One region of the Phyllobacterium sp. NPDC097923 genome, then DNA from elsewhere that is predicted to be linked to it. Evidence: riboswitches for the same ligand, from Rfam matches in the RefSeq annotation. Region 1 holds a riboswitch; each other region holds the start of a gene.
What was found. Region 1 has a riboswitch for thiamine pyrophosphate ahead of thiC (phosphomethylpyrimidine synthase ThiC). Riboswitches for the same ligand answer to the same signal wherever they lie in the genome.
Positions count from the first base shown of each region.

Region 1 (3,790 bases):
GCGGCATTGAGCAGTTCCATCATCGACCGGGCGGTGACCGGCCCCGTCGCATCGCTTTCGATCATCGTCGCGCCGACCATGAAGAGGTGATCGGCGCGCGGGACGATGTAGACGGGAAAACGCGGATGGATCAGCCGGACAGGCCGGGCCAGCGCGATGTCGCGGGTTTGCAGGATGAGCATCTCACCGCGCACCCCGCGCAGATCCGGCTTGGCCGTGGAATAACCGGTGCAGTCGACAATGCGGTCGAATTTGCCCTCGTCCCGCTCGTTCTCAAAGCGAACGCCGGATGCGGCGAGCTTGGCCGCCAGGGCCGTCAGGGCGCGGCGCGGATCGAGATGCGCTTCGTCCCGGAAAAACAGCCCCCGGCGGAACCGCCCCGCAAGGTCGGGTTCGAGACTGCCCAGTTCCTGCGCGTCCACGCCGGCAAAACCCGAGGTGCGCGAGGCGAAGCGGTCCAATTCCCCGGCATCACGCGCTGGCGCCAGCACCAGCGTACCGTTGTGCACGACACGCCCCGGCAGGGCCGCCTCCCACCAGGAGGCAGCCTTCAATCCGAGTTCCAGCACCTGTTCATCGGCGCTTTCCCGCTCGCAATAGGGCGCAAGCATGCCGCCCGCATACCAGGAGGCGGTCGACGACGTGTCGCGGCGCGGGTCGAAGACGGTCACGTCTGCGCCCCGCGCCATCAGTTCATGTGCGGCGGTGAGCCCGGCCACGCCAGCGCCTTTGACAAGGATGCGCATCAGAAATCATCACCCCCGACCGGTATGGGCACGGCTGCTGATTTCAGCGGCATGTAGAGATCACCGCCCTGCCGGAATTTTTCCGCCATGGCCGACATGCCCTCCTTCTGCGCTTCGGCGCGGATATCGTGGGAAATCCGCATCGAACAGAATTTCGGTCCGCACATGGAGCAGAAATGCGCGACCTTGTGTGCCTCCTTCGGCAATGTCTCGTCGTGGAACAGTCGCGCCGTTTCGGGATCGAGCGACAGGTTGAACTGGTCTTCCCAGCGGAACTCGAAGCGCGCCCGCGACAGGGCATCGTCCCGCACCTGTGCCGCCGGATGGCCCTTGGCAAGGTCCGCCGCGTGGGCGGCGATCTTGTAGGTGATCACCCCGATCTTCACATCGTCGCGGTTGGGTAGGCCCAGATGTTCCTTCGGTGTGACATAGCAAAGCATGGCGGTGCCGAACCAGCCGATCATCGCCGCACCGATCCCCGACGTGATGTGATCATAGCCGGGCGCGATATCGGTGGTGAGCGGTCCCAGCGTATAGAACGGCGCCTCGCCGCAGACGGCAAGCTGCTTGTCCATGTTCGCCTTGATCTTGTGCATCGGCACGTGGCCGGGGCCCTCGATCATCACCTGGCAACCCTTGGCCCAGGCAATCTGCGTCAGTTCCCCCAGCGTCTCCAGCTCGGCAAACTGCGCAGCATCGTTCGCATCGGCAATGGAACCCGGCCGCAGCCCGTCACCCAGCGAGAAGCTGACATCATAGGCACGGCAGATATCGCAGATTTCCTCGAAATGCTCGTAGAGGAAACTTTCCCGGTGATGATGCAGGCACCACTTGGCCATGATCGAGCCGCCGCGCGACACGATGCCGGTGACACGGTCGACGGTCAGCGGGATGTAATGCAACCGAACACCCGCATGGATGGTGAAATAATCGACACCCTGCTCCGCCTGTTCGATCAGCGTGTCGCGATAGACCTCCCACGTCAGGTCCTCAGCGATGCCGCCGACCTTTTCCAGCGCCTGATAGAGCGGCACGGTGCCGATCGGCACGGGGGCGTTGCGGATGATCCATTCGCGGATATTGTGGATGTTGCGGCCGGTCGACAGGTCCATCACCGTGTCGGCACCCCAGCGGATGGCCCAGACCATTTTTTCCACTTCCTCAGCCATGGAGGAGGTCACTGCGGAATTGCCGATATTGGCATTGATCTTGACCAGGAAGTTGCGGCCGATGATCATCGGTTCAAGTTCGGGATGGTTGACATTGGCCGGAATGATCGCCCTGCCCCGGGCAATCTCCTCGCGGACGAATTCCGGTGTGACATAATCCGGCACCGACGCGCCGAAGGAATTGCCGTCGCGCTCCAGCTGCGCCCGCGCCGCGTCGCGGCCGAGGTTTTCACGGATCGCCACATATTCCATCTCCGGCGTGATGATCCCCGCCCGGGCATAGGCGAGCTGCGTCACGGCTTTATCGCCCTTCGCCCGCAATGGCCGGTTGCGTACCGGGAACTCCGGGGTCAGCCGTTCACCGGTGACGAAGCCATTGTCCTCCAGCCTGACGTGGCGGCCGTCATAGGCGGCAAGGTCGGCATGGCTGGCAAGCCAGCTTGCGCGGATGCGCGGCAGGCCCTTGGCGATGTCAATGGCAACATTGGCATCGGTATAGGGTCCGGACGCGTCGTACACCGTCACCGGCGGCTCGCCCGCCGTCGGGTGCACCGATATCTGGCGCAATGGCACGCGGATATCCGGATGGATATGGCCGGGTTTGTAAATTTTGATCGAGGCCGGCAGCGGTCCTGCCGAAACGGTTGGGGTAATTGCGGTCATCATCAGGCTCCTAAGCAATCAAGCGTGGAAACCCAGTTCTGTGCCGGAAGGATGAAAAGAGATTGCGAATCCGGATACGGATGTGCCGAGGCTGACTCGCATGACTTTCGCACCGTCCCTACGCCAGTATGAACTGGATCAGGTTCAACGGGTCACTGCGCTGCAAAAGCCAGCAGAATCTCAGCCCCTTGTCGGGACCCCCCTGGTGAATGTCTTGAATTGAACGCCCGATCCGCCATTTGTCAAGCGAATCGGTAAAATCGTGTGTGTAGCGCCCGGTCGATTCCAGGCGCCTTGACCGGATCAGGCGGCGCGCAGCGGCTTCAACGCATTGCTCCACTTGAGCAATTCGCCAATCATGGTGTTGGCGCTGGCGGTCACCAGTTCATTGGCCTGGAAGACGCCTTCATCGTTGATGAACTGCTGGTACGCCGGAACGGGAACGCCTTCGGGAATGGGAACCATCCGCAGGCCTGCGATGAGACCCTTGACCGATTCGACCGAGCGCAGGCCGCCCGACACGCCGCCATAGCTGACGAAGCCGACCGGCTTGTAGTTCCATTCCTGCCACAGATAGATGATCGCATTGGTCAGGGACGGCGGAGCGAAATAGTCATATTCCGGCGTCACGAACACGATCGCATCGCCCGCCTCGATCAGCGCGCTCCACTTTTTCGTGTGCGCATGCTCATACTTGCGGGCGCGCGGGTGGTTGGGCTCGTCGAAAACCGGCAGGTTGAGATCCGCCAGGTCAATCAGAACAGGCTCGAACTGGCCGTCCTGGCTGGCAAAATCATGGAACCACTTGGCAACCGGCTGACCGGCGCGGCCCGGACGGGTGCTGACGTGGACGATGTTGAGCTTGGGTGCCATTGAAAGGTCTCCATAAGGCTTGACGAGTATGGAGCATGCATAGGCGCGGCGTGATGCGGCGCACAAGAAGGCACTTTTTTGAAACTGGGTAATATCGATGTGAAGACGATAGTTATGGCGGAGTCTTCACAAAACGAAACCCGCTCCAGCATGGCTCGCTGTGCGGGTTCTGTCGCGTTTTGCAAGGACCGGAAACTCCGGTCATTGATTATCGGTTGTTGTTGAAATCGCTGGAAGCGGCACCTGGACGGGCAACGCGTTCTTTCTTCTTCGGACCAGGAAGCAGACCTTCACGCTGTGCCTGCTTGCGCGCTGCCTTGCGGGCGCGGCTGACGGCTT
Region 1 is NZ_JBIWBL010000001.1:2,260,520-2,264,309, forward strand. Features, by position in the region: gene thiO (glycine oxidase ThiO) at 1-746, opposite strand, end outside; gene thiC (phosphomethylpyrimidine synthase ThiC) at 746-2,578, opposite strand; TPP riboswitch at 2,676-2,792, opposite strand; gene ACIQWS_RS11425 (NAD(P)H-dependent oxidoreductase) at 2,882-3,451, opposite strand; gene rpsU (30S ribosomal protein S21) at 3,660-3,790, opposite strand, start outside.

Region 2 (3,790 bases), on a different contig from region 1:
GGAACACTTCGCCGTCGGTCGGCGTGATAAAACCCGCCGCGATCTTGAGCAGCGTCGACTTGCCGGACCCGTTGCGGCCGACAAGGGCGATGCGATCGCCCTCGCTGACGGAAATCGCCGCATCGCTGAGGAGCGGCGTGCCGCCAAACGTCAATGCAATCCGGTCAAGACGAAGAAGGGGTGGAGCCATGGCGTTTTTCAGTTCTGGAAAAGGAGCGCAATTGCCGGACATCAGTGCCGACGGGCGCTTGTCGGCGAGATTGGCGCCGCTGTCAAATATCTTTATGGCGTAAAACAGAACAGGCCGGAAAACCGGCCTGTCTGGATCCGTTCAGCAACGCGCCGCTCAGTAGCCGCCGTTGTTGTAACCGTTGTTGTTGTATCCGCCATAGGCAGCGCCGCGGCCGCCATTGCCTTCGCAGGGGGCATTGTAGATGCTGCCATCGGGCCGCTGATAACGGCAAAGATTCTGATTGCCATTGCCGCCGCCGCTTGGCGTCGTTGCCGTACCGACAGCCGCACCGAGAAGCGCGCCGCCGGCCGCACCGATCACAGTGCTCTTGGTATTGTGCCCGAGTGCCTGTCCGGCGAGTGCGCCGACACCGCCTCCGATCAACGCGCCCGTCCCGGCCCGCTGGTTCTGTTCGCTCGTTTCACAACCGGCCAATGACATGGCCAGAAGCGCGGAAACCGCAATGGCGGTCAAACGAAAACTCATTAGTCAATCCTCTCAACATGAATATAGCGGCCATATCGTGCGGGCTTAATGCGGCAGAACAAAGATCAGCCCATGCACCCCGGCAGCCTCAAACAAAAACAGGCCGGTTTCCCGGCCTGTTCCGCTTTCCCTGATGGGGAAGGATTAGTAACCGCGGCAAGGCGCGCGATAACGCTCGCCGTAACGGTTTTCATATGTGCAGTAACGGCGGCCATCATTGTTGGCCGTTGCGGCACCAACAGCCACACCACCAACACCACCGATGGCAGCACCAGCCAGTGCGCCACGGCCACCACCGATTGCACCACCAGCCAAAGCACCAAGTGCTGCACCGCCAACGCCATAACCCGCTGTACGCTGTTCACTTGTTGTGCAACCGGCTACCGAAAATGCCAGAAGCGCGGCAACTGCTACTGTCGACAAACTTTTCAACATGGAAGACCTCTCCCGTTTCAAAACTAAACTAACCAGCTTGCGTCCCCAATGCTGTGCCGCAAGAATTGCACTTTCCGCGTTGTTTTACAAGCGGTTCGCAATTTCACGGCGCAGCAATCAGGACTGCATTGCCTGAACGAAGCGATACGTGGAGATTTCCACACACGGCATTCGACACTGTAAGCGATGAACCGAAAGAAAGTTCCATATTTTCCAGCGGCCATCGCGCACCATGGATAAATAATCCGCGCAGGGACGTAAAGGCCACAATGCTGAATACCGTTCCATCGGCAAAATCGAACGCATATTCTCCTGCAACCAGGGGATGCGCTTCCTCGCTTCCGCTGGAGAGAATGATCTTCCGGCCTTCCGCCGCATGGCGGGTGGCCATGGTCAGGTGCAGCAGGGTGTGGTCGGTGCGTTCACCGCCAAAGGCGCCGCACAGGATCACTTCGGTGGCGCCCAGCCGGTAGGCTTCGTTGAGTGCCAGTTCGCCGTCGGTCATGTCCTTGGCGGCCGGAAAAACCGAACGCGGCACATGCGCATAGCGTTCGGCAAGTTCAGGCGATGTCGAATCGAAATCGCCCAGCCACAACTCGGGTTCAACGCCCAGCGCCTGCGCATGGGCAATGCCGCCATCGGCGGCAAGAACGCGCGCCCCGGCAATGAGATGCCGGAGACGGTCGGTGACGTGAACGGTTCCACCAAGAAGAAGGACGAATTTGCTCATGCACCGGCCATAGCATGGCACAAGCCGGTCGCACAGGGCATCCGTGATTCGAGGTTAAACGAAGCGCCCGAGTGCAATCGCGGCCATGCCGGCAATCGCCACGCCGATGGCCAGAAACAGGCTCGGATAAAGCTCCGGGATGAATTTCTGCCGACGCGGACGCAGGAGAATCGCCTTGCGGCGGGCGTTTTGGGAAGCCGGGTTCTGCTGTACCCTGACATGGGAATGATAAAAACCGTGACCACGAAACATGATTGACCCTTTCCATCGGAAAACAGCCGCACGGGATGTTTTCGCTAGCGACAATAGGCGCGCCAGTATCAGCTTTCGATTTGGCAGAACCGGCAAAACATAAAGATTTCATAAGCATCGACCGCTTGCACGGCTCCGGCCGAACCTCTATCCTTGTCACGCTCTAACGGGGTGCCGGTCGCATGGACCGGCTGAGAGGCGCACGGGGAGACCCTGCCAACCCGCGGAACCTGATCCGGTTTGTACCGGCGGAGGGATTAGACGCGGCAGATTTGCCGGCGCACCAATCCTTTTGAACACTGCTGATAGGAGGCGCCGATGCGGCCATTCGAGACTATTGTAAAAACAGCGGCCATTGTGACCGCTCTGTTCGCCGTCATTCCCCTTGGCACCGCCCATGCCGAAGGCAAACTCACCGTCTACACCTATGAAAGCTTCACCGCCGAATGGGGTCCCGGCCCGAAGGTCAAGCAAGCCTTCGAAAAGCAATGTGCCTGCACGGTCGAATTCGTGGCGGTTGCCGATGGCGTTGCCCTGCTCAACCGGGTCAAGCTGGAAGGCGAGTCAACCAAGGCGGATGTGGTGCTCGGCCTCGACACCAACCTGACCTACGAGGCCAGGCAAACCGGCCTGTTTGCCCCCCATGGCATCGACACCTCCGCTGTTAACATCCCCGGCGGCTACAAGGATGATACCTTCGTTCCCTACGATTACGGCTATTTCGCCGTCATCTATGATTCGGAGAAGCTGAAGACCCCGCCGGAAAGCCTGAAGGAACTGGCCGAAGGCGACCCGAAGCAGAAGATCGTCATCGAAGACCCCCGCACCTCGACGCCCGGTCTCGGCCTGCTGCTCTGGGTCAAGTCGGTCTATGGCGACAAGGCGGGAGAAGCCTGGGCGAAGCTGAAAGACCGCGTGCTGACCGTCACGCCCGGCTGGTCGGAGGCCTATGGCCTCTTCACCAAGGGCGAAGCACCGCTGGTGCTGTCCTACACGACGTCCCCGGCCTATCACCTGATCGCCGAGCGCGTGGACCGCTATAAGGCCATTTCGTTCAGCGAAGGCCATTACCTGCAGGTAGAAGTCGCGGCCCAGACCGTCAACGGGGTGAAAAACCCGCTATCGGCGCAGTTTCTTGCCTTCATGACCAGCCCGGCGTTTCAGGATGCGATTCCTGAAAACAACTGGATGTATCCGGCTGCGAAAACCACCGACGCGCTGAACCCGGCCTTCGAAACCCTTGTTCAACCCGTCAAGACCCTGGCCTTCCCGTCCGAGGAGGTCGCCAAGAACCGCAAAGCCTGGATCGATGAGTGGCTCGCGGCCATGAGCCTGTAGCATTGTGATTGCCATCCGCAGTTTCAGACCTTGGGCGGGGGCATACGCCCTCGCCTTTCTGGCGGCACTTGCGGGTGGCGCACTTCTCAGTCTCGCATCCGAAGCGCTGCGCGGCGGCGTGGAAGGTTTTGCCGCATTCGACAGCTATCTGTGGCGGGTGGCGCGGTTCACGCTGGTGCAGGCGCTCCTGTCCATGCTGCTTGCGGTTGCCTTTGCCATTCCACTCGCGCGCGCCTTGCATGAACATCCCGCCTTTCCCGGCCGCGCGCTGATTCTGCGCCTGTTTGCCCTGCCTCTGGCCTTACCCGCGCTTGTCG
Region 2 is NZ_JBIWBL010000002.1:474,444-478,233, reverse strand. Features, by position in the region: gene ACIQWS_RS14695 (ABC-F family ATP-binding cassette domain-containing protein) at 1-190, opposite strand, end outside; gene ACIQWS_RS14690 (YMGG-like glycine zipper-containing protein) at 347-718, opposite strand; gene ACIQWS_RS14685 (hypothetical protein) at 863-1,153, opposite strand; gene ACIQWS_RS14680 (thiamine diphosphokinase) at 1,257-1,883, opposite strand; gene ACIQWS_RS14675 (hypothetical protein) at 1,938-2,135, opposite strand; TPP riboswitch at 2,293-2,409, shown strand; gene thiB (thiamine ABC transporter substrate binding subunit) at 2,454-3,473, shown strand; gene thiP (thiamine/thiamine pyrophosphate ABC transporter permease) at 3,478-3,790, shown strand, end outside.
Region 2: another riboswitch for thiamine pyrophosphate. It lies ahead of thiB (thiamine ABC transporter substrate binding subunit); the one in region 1 lies ahead of thiC (phosphomethylpyrimidine synthase ThiC).

Region 3 (3,790 bases), 2.1 Mb from region 1:
CCGATACCCATCCTCTCCCTGTCCTTGATCGCAAGCCGGAGTGGGCGGCATGACGACATCTCCTGCCAAAGCGCTTGTCGTCGACAAGCTTGAAGTCACGTTCGACCGTTTCCGTGCCTTGCGGGGTGTCAGCCTCGATGTGATGCCGGGTGAATCCTTCGGGCTCGTCGGTGAATCCGGCTCCGGCAAATCGACATTGCTGCGGGCGGTTGCCGGGCTTGCGCCAACCAGCGGCGGTTCGATCACCGTGAATGGCAAGCTGCTGGACAAGAAGCGCACCAAGGCGTTCTATCGTGAAGTGCAGATGGTGTTCCAGGACCCCTATGGCTCGCTGCACCCGCGCCAGACCGTCGACCGGCTTCTGCTCGAACCACTGGCGGTCCACGGATTTGCCGACATCGAAAAGCGCATCCTGCGCGCGCTCGACGAGGTGGGTCTCGGCTCCAGCTTCCGCTTCCGCTATTCGCATCAGCTGTCCGGCGGCCAGCGCCAGCGTGTCGCCATCGCCCGGGCATTGATTCTGGAGCCGTCGATCCTGCTGCTCGATGAACCAACGTCGGCGCTCGATGCATCCGTACAGGCCGAAGTGCTGAACCTGCTGGAACAGATACGCCGCGACCGCAAGCTGACCTTCCTGATGGTCAGTCACGATCTGGCGGTGGTCACCCACATGTGCGACCGGCTGATGGTCATGCAGAGCGGTGCCGAGGTGGAGCGCCTTTCCGCCGCCGATCTTGCCGCCCGCAAGGTGACGCAGGCCTATACGCGCAATCTGCTCGTTGCCAGCGAGGGTTTTGTGCGGCCGGGCGCACCCGCTGCCTAGGTCGTGCTTTATCGGATTTTTACCATGGTGCACGACTTATCGCAGATTGAGACAATCTGAACGAATTTGCTAAGCAGGCATTTACGGCATGGCCTTCATGGTTCGCTCAACAACCGGAGCGGGCTATGAGCAAATTCAAACAATTCCTGAGAGACAAGCGTGGGGCCACGGCACTGACCTTCGGTCTGCTGCTTGTGCCGCTTATGGGCATGACCGGTCTTGCCCTTGACTATACCGTTGCCTCAAATGAAAGAGTCAATTTGCAGAACGCCGCTGACACAGCGGCGCTGGCCGGTGCCTCCATCTTCACGGGTGGCAATGCACAGGCTGCCGAGGACAGGGCACGGGCCTTTTTGCGGGCCAATCTTGGCGCCAAGGCGAGCACTGTCAGTGTCAATTTCAGTGCAAAGGACCAGAAGGTTACCGTCAATCTGGGAGGGCAGACCAATACCCTCTTCATGTCGTTGCTGAACCAGAACTCAGTCCAGATTGGTGTTACCGCCACCGCCCTTGCACCGCTCAAACCAAGCAGCGCTTCCATTACCGTTGGCGATGTCTACGGCTACTGGTTCAAACGTGTGACCATTGTTGGGGTGTTGCTAAATGGCACCGAGAAGGCTTTGGGAACAGTTGTGTACAACCCCTATGATCACAGCGGCGCTAACGGGCGGGGGACCGGTACCACTGTTCCCAATAAGAATCAGATGACGACAATCAATCTTGACGGGTACAAAGATCTCTATTTGAAAATGGACGTCAAACAGGATGGTTGCGATCTGGGTAAGAGAAACAAGAACACCAACAACAGATATGTACAATGCGTTACTGATTCCACGCAGACCCAATACGACGCGACCTTGAAAACAAATGATAAAGACCAAGTGTACTATCTGTTTGTTGATGGGAAGCAATTGCCGAAGGGCACAATACCACCGATCCTTGATATTCTGAGCTGTACCGGTACCCATCAGCATGCATGGGAAGATGGCGGTGGTTGGGATCAGCAGGACTTTTTCTATACCGTTGTCACGGCCTGCAAAGCTGTCGATGGCGAGAATGTCCGCCTGACCAACTGATGTCTGCAATCCCTGTGCGGCGCGATTGACTTTACGCCGCCGCCGCTCCATCATGACTTCATTCCGAGGGGGGCACTGTACAGTGCTGAGATAGCGTCGAGCTGGACCCTTGAACCTGATCCGGGTTATGCCGGCGTAGGAACGGGAATTGAGCATTCTTCACGCACTCTGCCTTGTCTTCGCACATATCCGGATCTCCACACGTTTGATGGAGTCCTGCAGATGCCGTTTTCGCTGAACCACCAATCGCCGAGTCTGTGACGGCCCGCCATGCGCATGCTCGTCCGCATCGCCGGAGCCCTGCTGGCTGTGCTTGCGTGCTGGCAGCTCGCTGTCTGGATGCTGCAGCCGCCGCGCTTCATCCTGCCCGGCCCCGGTTCTGTCATTGCCTCCCTGGTCGAGCAGCAGCATTATCTCCTGAGCAACGCCGCCATCACGGTGCTTGAGATCGTGCTCGGGCTGTTCTTCGGTGCCATCGCCGGAATCCTTGTTGCGCTTCTGGTGGCCGGCCTGCCGGGTTTCGGCCAGATCGTCTGGCCGCTCCTGTTGGTCTTGCAGGCGCTCCCGGTCTTTGCCATTGCACCGCTTCTGGTTCTCTGGTTCGGCTTCGGCCTCGCGTCCAAGGTCGTCATGGCCAGCCTGATCATCTTCTTCCCCGTTGCCTCGTCCTTTGCCGATGGACTGCGCCGGACCAGTCAGGACCTATTGGATGCCGCCGCCCTCACACAGGCCTCGCCGCTGGCGACACTGTTCCTCATCCGCGTGCCCAGCGCCTTGCCCGGCCTCGGTTCGGGCCTGCGTGTTGCGGCGGTCTTTGCCCCCATTGGCGCCGTGATCGGCGAATGGGTCGGTGCCTCGCGCGGACTGGGCTTCGTCATGCTGCAGGCCAATGCTCGCATGCAGACCGATACGCTGTTTGCCGCCCTCATCATCCTCGCCGTTCTGACCATTGTTCTGCGTTTCCTCGTCGATGCCTTCGCCGCACGTCTCACGCCCTGGGTGCAGGCATCATGACCGCCCCGTTTTCCCGTCCCGTTGATAAAGGAATGCCCATGTTTCGCCGCCGCGCGTTTGCCCCCGCCATCATCCTGCTGGCCGCCTTGTCTCTCCTCGCATCACCCGCAGCGGCGGCAGACAAGCTGTCTGTCTTGCTGGAATGGTTCGTCAATCCCGACCATGCGCCGCTGGTGATTGCCCGCGAGAAGGGCTTCTTCAGCGAAGCGAAACTGGACGTGGATCTGATCCCGCCGGCCGATCCGGCAGCGCCGCCGCGTCTCGTGGCGGCCAAGCAGGCGGACATCGCCATCGGCTATCAGCCCAACCTCTATCTCAGCCATGACGAAGGCCTGCCGCTGGTGCGTTTCGGCACCCTGGTGGAGACGCCGCTCAACACGGTGACCGTCCTCGCCGATGGCCCGATCAAGAGCCTGAAGGACCTGAAGGGCAAAAAAGTCGGGTTCTCCGTGGCTGGTTTTGAGGATGCCATGCTCGGCGCCATGCTGAAATCCGAAGGCTTGAAGACGGGCGATGTCGAGCTGATCAATGTCAACTTCGCGCTGTCGGCATCGCTGATCGCCAATCAGGTGGATGCCACGGTGGGCGGCTACCGCAATTTCGAGCTGACGCAGATGGCGCAGGAAGGTCACAAGGGAACGGCATTCTTTCCCGAGGAGCATGGCGTTCCCGTTTACGACGAGCTGATCTTCCTGACCCATCCCGATCTGGCGAAAGACAACCGTTTGAAACGTTTCATCGGCGCCGTGGAAAAGGGAGCGATCTATCTGACCAACCATCCCGATGAGTCCTGGTCGCTGTTCGTCAAGGCCTATCCCGATCTCGACAATGCGCTGAACCGGCAGGCATGGATCGATACATTGCCGCGTTTTGCCAA
Region 3 is NZ_JBIWBL010000001.1:186,470-190,259, forward strand. Features, by position in the region: gene ACIQWS_RS00915 (ABC transporter ATP-binding protein) at 1-53, shown strand, start outside; gene ACIQWS_RS00920 (ABC transporter ATP-binding protein) at 50-823, shown strand; gene ACIQWS_RS00925 (TadE/TadG family type IV pilus assembly protein) at 949-1,899, shown strand; TPP riboswitch at 1,956-2,058, shown strand; gene ACIQWS_RS00930 (ABC transporter permease) at 2,170-2,913, shown strand; gene ACIQWS_RS00935 (ABC transporter substrate-binding protein) at 2,952-3,790, shown strand, end outside.
Region 3: another riboswitch for thiamine pyrophosphate. It lies ahead of ACIQWS_RS00930 (ABC transporter permease); the one in region 1 lies ahead of thiC (phosphomethylpyrimidine synthase ThiC).